One region of the Cupriavidus sp. UME77 genome, then DNA from elsewhere that is predicted to be linked to it. Evidence: predicted binding sites of a transcription regulator. Region 1 holds the regulator's gene; the other holds the start of a gene.
The links. The regulator LexA, encoded in region 1, represses DNA repair genes until DNA is damaged. The targets are predictions, from matches to a motif close to ACTGTATNNNNATACAGT.
Positions count from the first base shown of each region.

Region 2: the regulator LexA is predicted to act here: its motif matches at 1,268-1,285, upstream of imuA (translesion DNA synthesis-associated protein ImuA).

Region 1 covers NZ_LZZU01000006.1:291,567-298,950, forward strand. Annotated here, with positions in the region: gene A9975_RS03085 (DUF47 domain-containing protein) at 1-222, opposite strand, end outside; gene A9975_RS03090 (replicative DNA helicase) at 434-1,825, opposite strand; gene rplI (50S ribosomal protein L9) at 2,082-2,534, opposite strand; gene rpsR (30S ribosomal protein S18) at 2,566-2,844, opposite strand; gene priB (primosomal replication protein N) at 2,848-3,147, opposite strand; gene rpsF (30S ribosomal protein S6) at 3,222-3,596, opposite strand; gene A9975_RS03115 (asparaginase) at 3,698-4,696, opposite strand; gene lexA (transcriptional repressor LexA) at 4,924-5,580, shown strand; gene A9975_RS03125 (hypothetical protein) at 5,689-5,859, shown strand; tRNA gene A9975_RS03130 (tRNA-His) at 5,964-6,039, shown strand; gene A9975_RS03135 (hypothetical protein) at 6,195-7,028, opposite strand.
Region 2 covers NZ_LZZU01000075.1:65,599-72,982, reverse strand. Annotated here, with positions in the region: gene A9975_RS29920 (hypothetical protein) at 1-579, shown strand, start outside; gene imuA (translesion DNA synthesis-associated protein ImuA) at 1,317-2,021, shown strand; gene A9975_RS29910 (DNA polymerase Y family protein) at 1,948-3,411, shown strand; gene A9975_RS29905 (error-prone DNA polymerase) at 3,421-6,573, shown strand; gene A9975_RS29900 (hypothetical protein) at 6,677-6,922, opposite strand; gene A9975_RS29895 (hypothetical protein) at 6,988-7,269, opposite strand.

The DNA of each region.
Region 1 (7,384 bases):
GTCCAGCGGCGTGATGAAGGTCTTGTGCAGCAGGTCGATCGTGTCATGCGTGATGCGATCGGCTTTCTTTTCCGTGGCCTGCACGCGGCGAGCGTGGGCCTCTGCATTGGGCAGGTCGTTGACCAGCACTTCCAGCTCGCGGGCGGCGGTCACCGCGCAATCGGCATGCTGGTTGAAGTATTCGAAGAACTTGCCCTCAGTGGGCATGAATCGGCCGAACATGGAATGTTCCTTGTCGAAGCGCGGGGGCGCCGCGGGTAGTTACTGAATCAGGCGGATACGCATTAAACGACAGCCGCCCGAGGGCGGCTGTCATCAAAACGCAATATTTTACAGGTTTGTGCGGCGATGCCGGGGGACTTTGACACGCGGCAAGCACGATCGACTGTGGCCACCGAGCCACGAGGCCCGGCAAGCCGCGCCAGGACTGGCTTCAGTTGTCGTTGTCGAAGAAGGCGGGGCCACCGCTGAAGTTGTCGAACTTGGTGAACTGCCCCAGGAACGTCAGCCGCACGGTGCCAATTGGGCCGTTACGCTGCTTGCCGATGATGATCTCGGACGTGCCCTTGTCCTGCGAATCGGGGTTGTAAACCTCGTCGCGGTAAATAAACAGGATCACGTCGGCATCCTGCTCGATAGCGCCGGATTCACGCAAATCGGACATCACCGGGCGCTTGTTCGGGCGCTGCTCCAGGCTTCGGTTCAGCTGGGACAGTGCAATCACCGGGCAGTTGAGTTCCTTGGCCAGGCCCTTGAGCGAGCGCGAGATTTCCGAAATTTCGGTGGCGCGGTTTTCCCCGCCGCCCGAGCCTGACATCAGCTGCAGGTAGTCGATGACGATCAGCCCGAGCTGGCCGCACTGGCGTGCCAGCCGGCGCGAACGCGCGCGCAGCTCCATCGAGCTCAGTGCCGGCGTTTCGTCGATGAACAATTGCGCATCGTTCATGCGCTGGATGGCGTGCGTGAGCCGCGGCCAGTCTTCGTCAAGCAGACGGCCGGTACGCAGGCGGTGCTGGTCAAGCCGACCGACCGAGCCCAGCATACGCATGGCCAGCTGCGTGCCCGCCATTTCCATTGAGAACACGGCCACCGGCAGGCCCTGCTCCACCGCCACGTGCTCGCCGATATTCAGCGAGAAAGCGGTCTTACCCATGGAGGGGCGTCCCGCCACGATGATCAGGTCGCCGGCCTGCATACCACTGGTCATGCGGTCCAGGTCGATAAAACCGGTAGGCACGCCGGTGACGTCGGTGCTCGAGTCACGGTGGTACAGTTCGTCGATGCGCTCGACCACCTGGGTCAGCAGCGGCTGGATTTCCTGGAACCCCTTCTGCCCGCGCGAGCCTTCCTCGGCGATGGCGAACACCTTGGATTCCGCCTCGTCGAGCAGTTCCCGCACCTCGCGCCCTTTGGGGGCGAAGGCTGCGGTAGCGATATCGTCGGCCACGGTCACCAGCTTGCGCAGCACCGAGCGCTCGCGCACGATCTCCGCATAGCGGCGGATATTGGCCGCGCTAGGCGTGTTCTGCGCCAGGGAATTCAGATAGGCCAGACCGCCCACCTCTTCCGCCTTGCCAGCACCTTGCAGCGACTCGTAGACGGTGATGACGTCGGCCGGCTTGGTGGCGGCGATCAATCGGGAGATGCTCTGGAAGATCATCCGGTGATCGAAGCGATAGAAATCGGCTTCGTTCAGGAAGTCGGCGATACGGTCCCAGGCGGCATTGTCCAGCAGCAGGCCACCCAGCACCGATTGCTCGGCCTCGATGGAATGCGGCGGTACCTTGAGATTGTCTAGTTGGGGGTCTGCGACAGGCGCGTTCATAGGGGGGGATTATAACGGTCGGCGCCAGCGAGCCGGCGGAGAATTCGCAGCCGGCTGTTGGGGCATCCTGCCGTGTGACGGCGGGACAACCGGCCCCGCCCTGTAGCAATCGGGCAATCAGGCAAGCAAGGGGCACAGCCAAACAAAAAGGCAGGAGCGCGATGCTCCTGCCTTTTTGTTTGGTCAAGCAAGCGGCGCTGCCATCTGGCTCCCACCAGCCCGAAGGACAAGTGGGAACCGGCAGCAAGGCCGATGCTTAGACGTGTTCGCCCAGGACGGAAACCGTCACGTCGACCAGCACGTCGGTGTGCAGCGAGACGCTGACCGGGTGGTCGCCAACAACCTTCAGCGGACCATTCGGCAGGCGCACTTGCGCCTTCTCGACCTTGAAGCCTTGGCCAGCCAGGGCTTCAGCGATGTCGGCGTTGGTCACCGAACCGAACAGGCGGCCGTCCACACCCGACTTCTGGGTGATTTGCACGGTCAGGCCGCTCAGCTTTTCGCCTTCAGCTTGCGAAGCTGCCAGCTTTTCAGCGGCTGCCTTTTCCAGTTCAGCGCGCTTGACTTCGAACTCGCTGATAGCGGTCTGGGTAGCGCGGCGGGCCTTCTTGTTCGGGATCAGGAAGTTACGGGCGTAGCCGTCCTTCACGCGAACGATGTCACCCAGGTTGCCCAGGTTGATGACTTTTTCAAGCAGAATAATTTGCATCGTGTTTTCTCCTTAACGGACCTAGGGCCGATCAGTTCTTGTGCAGGTCGGTGTAGGGCATCAGCGCGAGGAAACGCGCGCGCTTGATGGCCGTGTCGAGCTGACGCTGATAGTGCGCCTTGGTGCCGGTCAGGCGGGCCGGCGTGATCTTGCCGTTGTCGCCGATGAAATCCTTCAGGGTGTCCAGATCCTTGTAGTCGATCTGTTCCACGCCAGCCACGGTGAAGCGGCAGAAGCGCTTGCGCTTGAACAGCGGGTTTTGCTGTTGGAAGCGCTTCTTGTTCTTGTTGTCACGTTTGACGAATGCCATGATTCAATCCTTTTCGAATGCTTTACATCCAGTGATGTGAAAGACGAGAGCCTTGCTGTTGCGGTGCCTGCGGGCCAGGAATCCTTCGCAGTCGAGCATCGCGCCGAGCGGGGTACGCTCAAGCCGCTGGCCGATCTGACCAATTCCCATGGCGGCGATGGCGAACTCCACCTGCCTGGGCGTTTGCGCCTCGACCGTCTCGCCCGCGTACTGCAAGATGCAGTTGACCACGGGGACCCCGGCCGGGGTGTAACGCAAGGCATCGCGTTCCGCGAGCGTTGCGCAGAGCCTTAACTGGTTCAACGCACTCTCCCGCACCGATGCCCGCACTTGCCGCCGCGGCGATCAACGCCGGCGGCAACCACAACAGTCCGCACTTAGGCGGCCTGGACTTCGCTGGTCTGTTGCGCGGCCTTGCGAGCTTCTTCGCGCTGCACTTCCTTCATCATCGGGGACGGTGCGGTTTCAGCCTTCTTGGTCTGAACGATGAGGTGGCGCAGCACAGCATCGTTGAACTTGAACGCGTGTTCGAGTTCAGCCAGGGTTTCCTTGCCGCATTCGATGTTCAGGCAAACGTAGTGAGCCTTGGCCAGCTTCTGGATCATGTAGGCCATCTGACGGCGACCCCAGTCTTCCACGCGGTGGATCTGGCCTTCCTGGGACGTGACCAGCGTCTTGTAACGCTCGATCATGGCCGGGACTTGTTCGCTCTGGTCCGGATGGACGATAAATACGATTTCGTAATGACGCATTGACGCTCCTTTTGGATAAGCTGCCCGAGCGCCATGTCCGGTGCAGCAAGGTTGAATAGCCTTAAAGTATAGCGTGCTTTTGCTATCGGGAGCAAGCCGCCTCAGTTTTCAGTGAATAGTGCCTGCAGCGCCGCCGGATCCTTTGCCAATCCTGGCTCCGCAGCCAGAGCCAGCGCCAGGAGCACGCGTGCCTTATAAGGATTGAGGTCGCCGGCCGAAACAAAAATTCCCGCCGCCGGCCGGGGAGATGCAGGAATCGCCACATGCCCTGCCCCTGTGCGCGAACTGCGTACCACTGCCACGCCCGCGCCAGCAGCGTCAGCTAATGCCTCCACCAGCGACTGGTGAACCGACCCGTTGCCAGCGGCCGCCACGACCAGGCCCGACACGCCCGCCTGCGCCAAGGCATCCACCACGATCCGGCCCGGCTCCGCATAGCTGGCCACGATCTCGACCTGCGGCCATGCGCAAGGGACCGGCCAGGCCCTGGCCGGCAAGCGGCCGGGGGTGCGCACAAAGCGCACCAGGTTGTCCTGAACAAAGCCAATCGGCCCGGATACCGGCGACACAAACGCATTCACCGCCGATGTGTGCGCCTTCATCACATCGCGCCCTGCGTGGATCTCCTGATTAATCACCAGCAGCACGCCCTTGGCCATCGCGCCGACATCCGCCGCTACGCGCACCGCATCCAGCAGGTTCAACGGGCCATCCGCCGACAACGAGGTCGACGGCCGCATCGCAGCCGTCAGCACAACTGGCACCGTACCCACGCAAGCCAAGTGCAGCAACATGGCCGTCTCTTCCAGGGTATCGGTGCCGTGCGTAATGACAATGCCTGACACATCGGGCTGCGCGGACCAGTACGCCACGCGCCCCACCAGCCTGGACCAGAGCGCGAACGACATGTCCTTGCTATCTACCTGTGCAACCTGCTCGGCCTCGATCCGCGCCACCGCGCCCAGCGCCGGTACCGCGTCGAGCAGCGCTGTCACCGGCACCGTCGCCGCCTGGTACTTCGCGCTGCTAGCTGGGTTGGAAGAAGAACCGGCAATGGTGCCGCCAGTAGCGAGCACGACGACACGAGGCAGGAGAGACATGGCGGGAATGTGGTCGGGAGCCAGAAAAGTTGAACAGCAAGCAGCGCAACACGCTTCAGGTGCCGCGGATTGTAACCCTCTGCCCGCTCATCACGGCACGCGCCAAGATCCGTGGGACGCACCTGTCAATGCGCAAACTCCCAAAAATTCCGCTTGCACTTCACTCGATACTGTATAAAATCACAGCATACTGTTTAAACATACAGTGTTTTCAAACACCGGCGACCATGGCGACCCTGACACCGCGACAGCAGCAGATTTTCGACTTGATCCGCAGCAGCCTCCAGCACACGGGCTTCCCGCCCACGCGCGCTGAGATCGCCGCCAAGTTCGGCTTCTCCTCACCCAATGCAGCCGAGGAACACTTACGTGCCCTGGCCCGCAAAGGCGTGATCGAGCTCACCCCCGGCGCCTCCCGCGGCATCCGCCTCAAGGTCTCCCGCAGCGACTCGGAGCTACCCGACCAGTTCTCCCTGCCTATGGCCGGCGTCATGCAGCTAACCCTGCCACTGGTCGGGCGCGTCGCAGCCGGCAGCCCGATCCTCGCCGCCGAACACATCGATCGCCAATACCAGGTCGACGCCTCGGTGTTCGACGTGCAGCCCGATTACCTCCTCCGGGTCCGTGGCCTCAGCATGCGCGACGCCGGCATCCTTGATGGCGACCTGCTCGCCGTCAAGCGCGCCAGCGAAGCCGCCAACGGCAAGATCGTTGTAGCGCGCCTGGGCGACGACGTCACCGTCAAACGCCTCAACCGCCGCGGCGACACCATCGAGCTGATTGCCGAGAACCCCGACTTCCCCAGCATCATCGTGCAAGCCGGCCGTGAAGAGTTCTCACTGGAGGGCATCGCTGTCGGCCTCATCCGCCCCGGCGCCTTCTGACGAGTGCGGCTGAGGCGGGCGAAGCCCGTACAAGCCGACACCCGATTGTGCCAACGCACCCGCGTAGCGGGTACCGCTAACTGTTGTTGCAAGTCACCAGGTGTAGCCATGCTGCCAGCCAACCGCCTCTCCGCCCGCCGCCCCGTCAAGCCCGTGCCCTTCCGCCAGTCCAAAGGCGTACGCATCTACCAGGGCGCACAACGACGCACCATGGTTGGCAGCATGGCCGCTATCTGCCGAATGCTCGAGTTGGAGGAATCCTCCAAGCTGGCTGGTTAAGCAGGTGGCACTAAAAAAATTTGTGCAGAGTACTAGCCATCCGGCTCTTTGCATTGTATGATCTTGTTCTTCGTCGTTCGGCACCAAGCAGAACGACATCGACGGTGGCTGTAGCTCAGTTGGTAGAGTCCAGGATTGTGATTCCTGTCGTCGTGGGTTCGAGTCCCATCAGCCACCCCAAGAATTTGCTTTACAAAACAGCGCCTTAGCCAAGGCGCTGTTTTTGTTTGTGCGTCCCAAAGCGGTGTTCTATTCCCGCCATATTCCCACGGTGGGAATACTCAGCACCCTCATCCCCACCCCGCCGCCTAACGGCAGGGCCGTCGATTCATGCTCTACGTCATGCCGCGTTCAGCCAGCGCCAGCCGGATCTGCGGCAGCACGATGCCTTCCAGCCCCGACACACCATGCCCCTGCCCCCAGATCTGCTCACCCACCGCCGCCAGGAAAAACGGTGTGCCATGGTTCTGCAGGATCGGCCTGCCGCCAGGCCGATCGCCACCGGCCCAGGACAGGTAAGGCGGCAGGTCTTGCGGCCGGACCACCCCACGAAAGCCGCCTAGCTTGATAGTGATGTAGTCGATCTGGTCGAACGCCGGCAGCGAGACTTTCATCTTCTCCGTGCGACCGAAATACTCAGCCTCATAGCCGCGGCACGCGGGGCAGTTGACCGCGCCAACATAGCCGAGCACGATGCGCGAGCCTGGACCGGCAACCAGGCGACCCTGTGCAGGATAGCGACCTACACCGCCCTTCCTTGGACCGCCCGCCTGCGTCGCGTCGGCACGCAGCGCATTGACCTCATCAGCCGACAGCCATGTGAGCCGCACCTCAGCCTTGCGGCCCTTGGCGTTGATGAAAGTGCCCAGGATGGTCTGCTCACCCACACGCAACTCCGCCTCGATCAACGAATTGGCATTGGTGTAGAACGCGATGCGCAGCGTGTCGCCGCTCACGCTGCCCCTGAAGTCGCGTGCCGGCGCGAAGGCCTTCGCATCCAGCCAGCAGTAGCGCAAGTCACCCGCACTCAGTTGCCCACCTGCCATAGCCGCGCCGGCAATCCGCAGCAGGCGCTCGCGCGCCTCGCCGGACACCGATACCAGCCAATCGCCGTTCAGGCTCTCCCCGATCAGGTCTTCCGCACCCGCGCGACCGGTAAGCAGCAGCACGCCGCCAAGAAGGGCAAGAAAGTCGCGGCGATCCCTGGTTGCCTCCTGGGCACGGGTTGGCGGGTGTAGATGTCGGCAGCTTAGTGGAACAGACAGAATAGAGGTCTCGGACGGAACCCAACATCAGCATTTCGCCCTGTCGCTATCCCAAGGAGGTGCCGATCGACACAATCATTCCCGATGCAGCGACACCTTTGAAGGCTACTTGGTTCTCTGGCGACCTCACGATTTCCCTGACCAATAGGCACAGGCACAGGCATTGGCATCTGGGAGAAGGGCTCCCGCTTGAGCATTAAAATCAGATGCCTTCCCGGGCTATCGCGCTGAACTGGACGCCGGACGCCATCACGATGAAC
Region 2 (7,384 bases), on a different contig from region 1:
GCACAAAGTATCGACGCAGCATATATTGCTTCCGGCTTCTTCCTTGATTTCACAGGAAAGCTACAAAACTCTGCGCCCGATTTTGGTATTGGTGAGGAGATGCTCGGCAAGGAAGTTTTCCGCTTTGGTTCCTACAAGGAGGATGCCTCATCCCTGAGGGAGCTTAGGGATGCACTCGCCGTGCGCGGGCTTAAGGCTCACGCGCACCGCTTGGAGCAACCAGAGGCAAGTGGCCTTGAACTTCGTTGGCACGCAAAGATCGCTATCTTTCTGAGCGACATGCGCCCGGTTTTGGCCATCGTAGGCAGTAGTAACCTTACAGGCCCAAGTATGTATGGCGCGAGCGAGCATAGATTCATCGCTGCTCCCGGCTGCATTCAGGTCGAGGGTGACAGTTTCTATTGGCTTCGTAGCGACATAGACGCATCTCAAACAATGCACGATGTCTTCCACTATTGGGGAAGCGGGTCGTTGGCGCCCAAGATCGCCTTCAATCACGAGAGGTTTGATAGCGAAATCGAGATACTCATTGAGTCGCTATATCGCGACCTCCTTCGTTTTCCTTGGCGTAAGTTGTAATCCATCGCTTCCATCCGCCTTGTCGGAACTCAAAGGAGTGTTTGCATCGTCACGGCCAATAGTATCGATTGACCAAGGATCCTTTGGGGTTAACCGCCATGGTCCCCATCTCGGGCCACATTTTCAACGAAAGACTTGTAGCTGTCGAATGGCTCTTACTGGCTGCCGGTTGGCGACGCTGGCGGCAATCAGGCGGTCTCGGTCGCGGCGGCGGGCCAAGTGTGGTAGCCCCCGGTGCGGGCCTTTTTATCGATCTTGCGATGCCAGCCGTCATGTCGGAATGCCGTCATTGAAACTATCGAACCACTCCCGGATCGCGTCGGCCACAACGCTTGGATCGCAAGTGGCGGCATCCGGAACGCATGCCCGAATGAGACCTTCGACGTCAAATCTTCCTTCCACCCGTGCCCGCCAGCCATCGCGGTCGCTGGCTAGGATAGCGAGGTGCTGGTCTTGGATCGGTATGTAACGCATGGCGGAGACAGGAAATGGAGTTACCCCGTATTGACGGCCGCCTCTCCAATATCTTGACCCACTCACTGCTTTAGTCAGCAGAGGGTGAACCCATGTGCCGACCGTCGGGTCCTGGCTCAGCGTCGGCGGGAATTGCTCGCCAGTCCAGCTAATACCGGTTTCCTGTAAAGCGTCTCGTAAAGCACTTTTTGGTCCATAAAAGAAATTCGTGACCACTGTATATATATACAGTAAACTGAGTCGCATGGACTCATCCCACAGCCATGCCGACGCCCAATCCAGAATCCATCCATCCCGCCCTCTGGCGAGCCTCCCAGCTCGCGCGGGCGAACGGTCGCACCGTCGCCACCGGCTATCCGGTGCTGACGGCTGAGCTGCCGGGTGGCGGCTGGCCGACAGCATCGCTGATCGAGTTCTTGGTGCGCCAACCGGGTGTGGGGGAGTTGCGCCTGTTGCGCCCCGCGCTGGCGGAGGTCTGTAAGCGGCCTATCGCCCTGATTCAGCCGCCGCAAACGCCACAGGCACTCGCATTGGCCAACTGGGGCGTGCCGCCCGAACGTCTGCTGTGGATTCGCAGCCAGCGCACGGCGGATGCCCTTTGGGCCACCGAGCAATTGCTGCGCGCCGGCACCTGCGGTGCGATTCTCCTTTGGCAGACCCATATCCGCAATGACGCGCTCCGCCGCCTGCACCTGGCCGCGCAGAGTGGCGAGGCGCTGTTTTGCCTCATGCGTCCATTGGCCTGTGCGCGCGACGCTTCGCCAGCACCACTGCGCATTGGCGTTGCGCCCGCCGCCGGCGGCGTCGATCTCTCCTTCATCAAGCGGCGCGGCCCGCAGCAGGACCTGCCCGTGCGCGTCCTGCTGGAACCGTCGCCGATCCTGCTTCACCGTCATGTTGCGCCTCTGGATCTGCCTGCACCTCTCGTCCCTGCCACTCGAAGTGTTCCGGCCGAATTGGTCCACTGAGTTGGCTGTGGCGGTGTTGGACAAGGAACGCGTGCACCTCGCCTCGCGGCTGGCGGCGGAGGCTGGCGTTCGCCCGCAGATGCGCCGTGGCGGTGTGCTGACCATCGCACCGCAGACCCTGCTGTACGATCGGGCCCCGGAGAAGGAAGCCGACGCGCTGCAGCGCGTAGCCATGGTGCTCCTGCAGTTCGCGCCCAACGTGGTGCATGCCGAAGAAGCGTCCATGCTGGTCGACGTGTCGGCCAGCCTGCGCCTGTTCGGCGGCATCCGCCAGTTGCGCCGCCGCATGCGCGCGTCTGTCGCCGCGCTGGGCTTCAGCGCGGCCTGCGGCTGTGCTCCGACAGCCCAGGGCGCCTGGCTGTTGGCCCATGCCGGTGGCGCAAGCACCCTCAAGATCGCGGCATTGGAGCGCCGCCTCGGCGCCCTCGCCGTCGGCACCCTGCCCGCCGCACGGCCATTCCTGGAATGGCTGGATGGACTGGGGTGCCGTTGCCTTGCCGATATCCGCCGGCTGCCGCGGGCCGGACTGCAGCGCCGGTGCGGCCGCGAACTGAACGAGACGATGGATCGCGCCCTGGGCCTGGCGCCAGAGATCTTCGAATGGCTTCAGGCCCCGCCAACCTTCTCCGCGCAGGTCGACCTCCCCGATCGCATCGAGCATGCGGAGGCCACGCTGCTCTACAGCCGCGGGCTCATCGTGCAGATGCTGGGCTGGCTGGCCGCGCACCACTTGGCGGTCACCAAAGTCCTGGTGGAACTCAAACACGAGCGTGGCCGCGAGGCGCTGGCGCCAACCGTCATCGAAATCGCGCTGGCAGAGCCCAGCTGGAGCGAGGATCACCTGATACGCTTGCTGCGGGAGCGGCTGGCGCAGCTGCAGGTCGATGCCCCCATGATCGCGGTGCGCCTAACGGTCACCGACGTGCAGGCCAAGGCGCCGCCGAGCGAATCGCTGTTTCCTGAGCCCGGCGGCACGCCCGAGGACCACGCCCGGGTGATGGAGCTGCTCGCGGCGCGGCTGGGCGCCGACAACATCCTGCGTCCGGAGTTGCGTGCGGACTACCGACCGGAAGTGGCCAACACCTGGGTGCCGGCCGTCGGGAAACCCAGGCCAAGCGCGGAAGCGCCCGCCCTGCCCCGCCCGACGTGGCTGCTGGACAAGCCGATTGCCTTGCTGATCCGCGATCATCGCCCGTTCTATGGCTCGCCCCTGCGCATGGTCTCTCCCCCGGAGCGTATCGAGGCCGGTTGGTGGGGCGGCGAGCTGGTGACGCGGGATTATTACGTGGCCGAGGGGCGCGATCACGCCCATTACTGGGTCTATCAGGAACGCATGGGCAGCCGGGACGGCGATGAGGCCACGTGGTACCTGCACGGGCTGTTCGGGTGAGGCGGCGCCATGGAATCCCTACCCACCGGCGGCGGCTTGCCCGACTATGCCGAGCTTTACTGCCTCTCGAACTTTTCCTTCCTGGAAGGCGCGTCCCGCGCGGAAGAGCTGGTCGAGCGCGCCGTGCAACTGGGATACAGCGCGCTCGCCATCACCGACGAGTGTTCGTTGGCCGGCATCGTGCGGGCGCACGCCGAAGCCAAGAAGCACGGGCTCAAGCTGCTCGTTGGCGCATCGTTTCACTTGGTCAATGCAGACGGCAGCCGCTGTATCTCGTTCATTGCCCTAGCCCGCAATCGCGAAGGCTACGGCAACCTCTGCGAGCTGATCACGCTGGCCCGCACCCGCACGGCCAAGGGCGCCTACCTGCTCACCCGCCGGGATCTGGACGCACCGGAAGGCGCCTACGCGCACCTGCGAGGCCTGCCCGATTGCGCGATCATTTTCACGCCGGAGTACTGCACCCCGGCGGAGCGGCTGGACACCCAAGCCGCATGGATCACGGCCACCTTCCCAGGTCGCGCGTGGATGAGCCTGACCCTGCTGTACCGCGCCATGGATGACATCCATCGGGCGGGCGTCATGGAAGCGGCCGCGGCGAATCACCTGCGGGTGGTGGCCACCGGCCACGTGCAGATGCACGTACGGTCGCGCAAGCCGCTCCATGACGTGCTGAGCGCCATCCGCCTGGGCAAGGCCGTGCCCGATTGCGGGTACCAGCTGACTCCCAACGCAGAACAGCATTTGCGCTCGCGCCTACGGTTGGCCAATGTCTATCCGCACCGACTATTGACCGAATCGCTGCACATCGCCAATCTCTGCCAATTTTCGTTGGATGAGTTGCGCTATGAGTATCCCGATGAAGTGGTCCCGACGGGCGTCTCACCTGCGGAATACCTGCGAAGCGAAACCTACATCGGTGCGCACCACCGCTTCCCAAAGGGTATCCCTGCCGCCGTCCAGGCCCAGATCGAGCACGAACTGGCGCTCATTGGGGACATGCACTACGAGCATTATTTTCTGACCGTCTACGACATCGTCCGCTTTGCGCGCTCCAATCGCATCCTGTGCCAGGGGCGCGGCTCGGCGGCCAACTCCGCGGTCTGCTACTGCCTCGGCATCACCGAAGTGGATCCGGCGCGCGGCAACCTGCTGTTCGAACGTTTCATCAGCAAGGAGCGCGGCGAGCCGCCCGATATCGATGTCGATTTTGAGCACCAGCGGCGTGAGGAGGTCATCCAGTATCTGTATACCAAGTATGGGCGGACCCGCGCAGCGCTGGCAGCGGCGGTGGCAACCTACCGCCCGCGCAGTGCGCTGCGTGAATCCGGCAAGGCGCTTGGCGTGGACCCGGCCATCGTCGACTTGGTCGCCAAGGCACACCACTGGTTCGACAGCAAGGCCGATCTGCTCAAGCGCTTCGCCGAAAGCGGCGTCGATACGGAAAGCGAGCTGACCCAACGATGGGCGAACATGGCGACCCAGCTGCTCGGCTTTCCTCGGCACCTCTCCCAGCATTCGGGCGGCTTCGTGCTCGCCCGCGGCAAGCTATCCCGCCTGGTGCCTATCGAGAACGCTGCCATGCCCGATCGCAGTGTGATCCAGTGGGATAAAGACGATCTGGATGCCGTCGGCCTGCTCAAGGTCGACGTGCTGGCGCTGGGCATGCTCACGGCGATCCGCCGTGCGCTGGATCTCGTCTCCGAACAGCGCGGGGAGGCGTTCGAGCTGCAGGACATCCCGGCGGAGGATCCGGCCACCTACGACATGCTGTGCCGCGCGGACAGTGTCGGGGTGTTCCAGGTGGAATCCCGTGCGCAAATGTCGATGCTGCCCCGGCTACAGCCTCGCACCTTCTATGACCTGGTTGTCGAGGTGGCCATCGTGCGGCCGGGGCCAGTGCAAGGAGGCATGGTCCACCCGTACTTGCGGCGCCGCCAAGGCAAGGAACCGGTAACCTATCCGAGTCCGGAAATGGAACGGGCGCTGTCGCGCACGCTCGGCGTGCCGATCTTCCAGGAACAGGTGATGCAGGTGGCCATGCTCGCGGCCGGCTTCTCGGCTGGCGAGGCTGACCAGCTGCGTCGGGCCATGGCGGCCTGGAAGCGCAAGGGTGGGCTGGAACATTACTACGATCGCATCGTCTCCGGCATGTTGGAACGTGGATACGAACGCGAGTTCGCCGAAAGCATCTTCCGGCAAATCCAAGGCTTTGGTGAATACGGCTTCCCGGAAAGCCACGCAGCCAGCTTTGCGCTGCTGGTCTACGCCAGCGCCTGGCTGAAATGCCATGAGCCGGCCGTGTTCCTCTGCGCGATGCTCAACAGCCAGCCGATGGGGTTTTACTCGCCTTCGCAGCTCGTGCAGGATGGGAAACGCCACGGTGTCGAAGTGCGGCCAGTGGACGTCACGATCAGCGGCTGGCACGCGTCACTGGAAGCCGTCGACAAGAAGCCGCCAGCGGTTCGGCTCGGCCTATCGCTACTACGCGGGATGCGTGCGGAAGCAGCGCAGCGTATTGAGGAGGCACGCGCCGTGCGCCCGTTCTCTGGGACGACTGACCTCGCCCGCCGCGCGAACTTGGATAGGCACGATGTGCAGGTCCTGGCCGCCGGCGACACACTGCGAGCCCTCGCGGGCCACCGACGCAATGCGCTCTGGCAAGCCACGGCCGCGGTGCCCGACAAGGATTTGTTGCGGCCAGCCGACGTGCCGGAAGAGCTACCGTCGCTTGCGGCGCCGAGCGAAGGCGAGGCTATCGTCGCGGACTATCGATCGACAGGCCTGACACTCAACCGGCATCCGCTCGCGCTGCTGCGCCGACATCTCGCCGGTAGCCGGTTTGTGCCAGCGGAAACGCTATTTCGCTACCAGGACCGCCAGTTGGCCCGCGGCGCCGGCATCGTGACGGTACGACAGCGCCCTAGTACCGCGAACGGCGTGCTGTTCATGACCATCGAGGATGAGACGGGATCGGTCAACGTGATCGTTTGGCCGTCGGTCCTCGAGCGGTTCCGCAAAGAGGTGCTGGGCGCTCGGCTGATCGGTGTCCTGGGCCAGTGGCAGTGTGAGGGCGAAGTGAAGCACCTCGTTGCGCAGCGGTTGGTGGACCTCACACCTCTACTCGGCCATCTGCAAACGAGCAGCCGCGATTTCTGCTAGATGACGGATGCAGCAGGAACACCTTGCCGAAAATAGCTGTTATCGGCATGGTGGCGGGTGACAAAAAAGCCGCCCGCAGGCGGGCCCGCAGGCGGCCTCTCTTTCACTTCATGCCGTCGCGTGTCGGCGAAAACACGGCCCGGTGTCCGACCTTACCGCTTCGGCGTGTCGCAGCCGATTGGGCAAGCTCCACGGACTTCGCCACGCAGTACACGGCGACCGCACTGCCAATGAGGCCCATAGCAGCACGAACGTCGCCCCGCACCTTCAGGCAATACAAACTCAAGGGTACCGCTGCCACCGCCATGCAGACGGTTGCAAGGTTTAGCAGCTTCTGGCTGTTCTTCATATCGGCTCCAATGACAGCCCACCTTTGGGGAGCGTCTTCCTGTATTTCCCTACTGGGGCGTTTTCTCAGGCTAGCTTCGTGTGGATGGACGGGAAGTAGATAAACGGCTTCAACCCCTTCTCTCGCACTTCCTTCTTGATGCCGATAGTAGCGCCCATGCCATACAAATGCAGTTCCGTGGCGCCGGAGCCTAGAGCGTCTTCCAGAGCGCCCCGGCATGCCGCAATCTTCGTCGCGAAGACCGCGCGCCGAAAGCGCACCGGCTCCGCGATGGCTGATGCCTCATCTGCCTTGGGCACGAACCAGTAGCCCGGCGCGTCCTCGAATACGGTGTACTCAGCTTTCATTTCGTTTGACCAGTTATCGGCAAGGAGGTTTGTTGCGAAAAAGCCGGATCGCGGGCGGCCGGGGTTACTCTTCGCCAATTGCCAAAGGAGCTTTAGGGCTAGCGGTTTGGCTTCC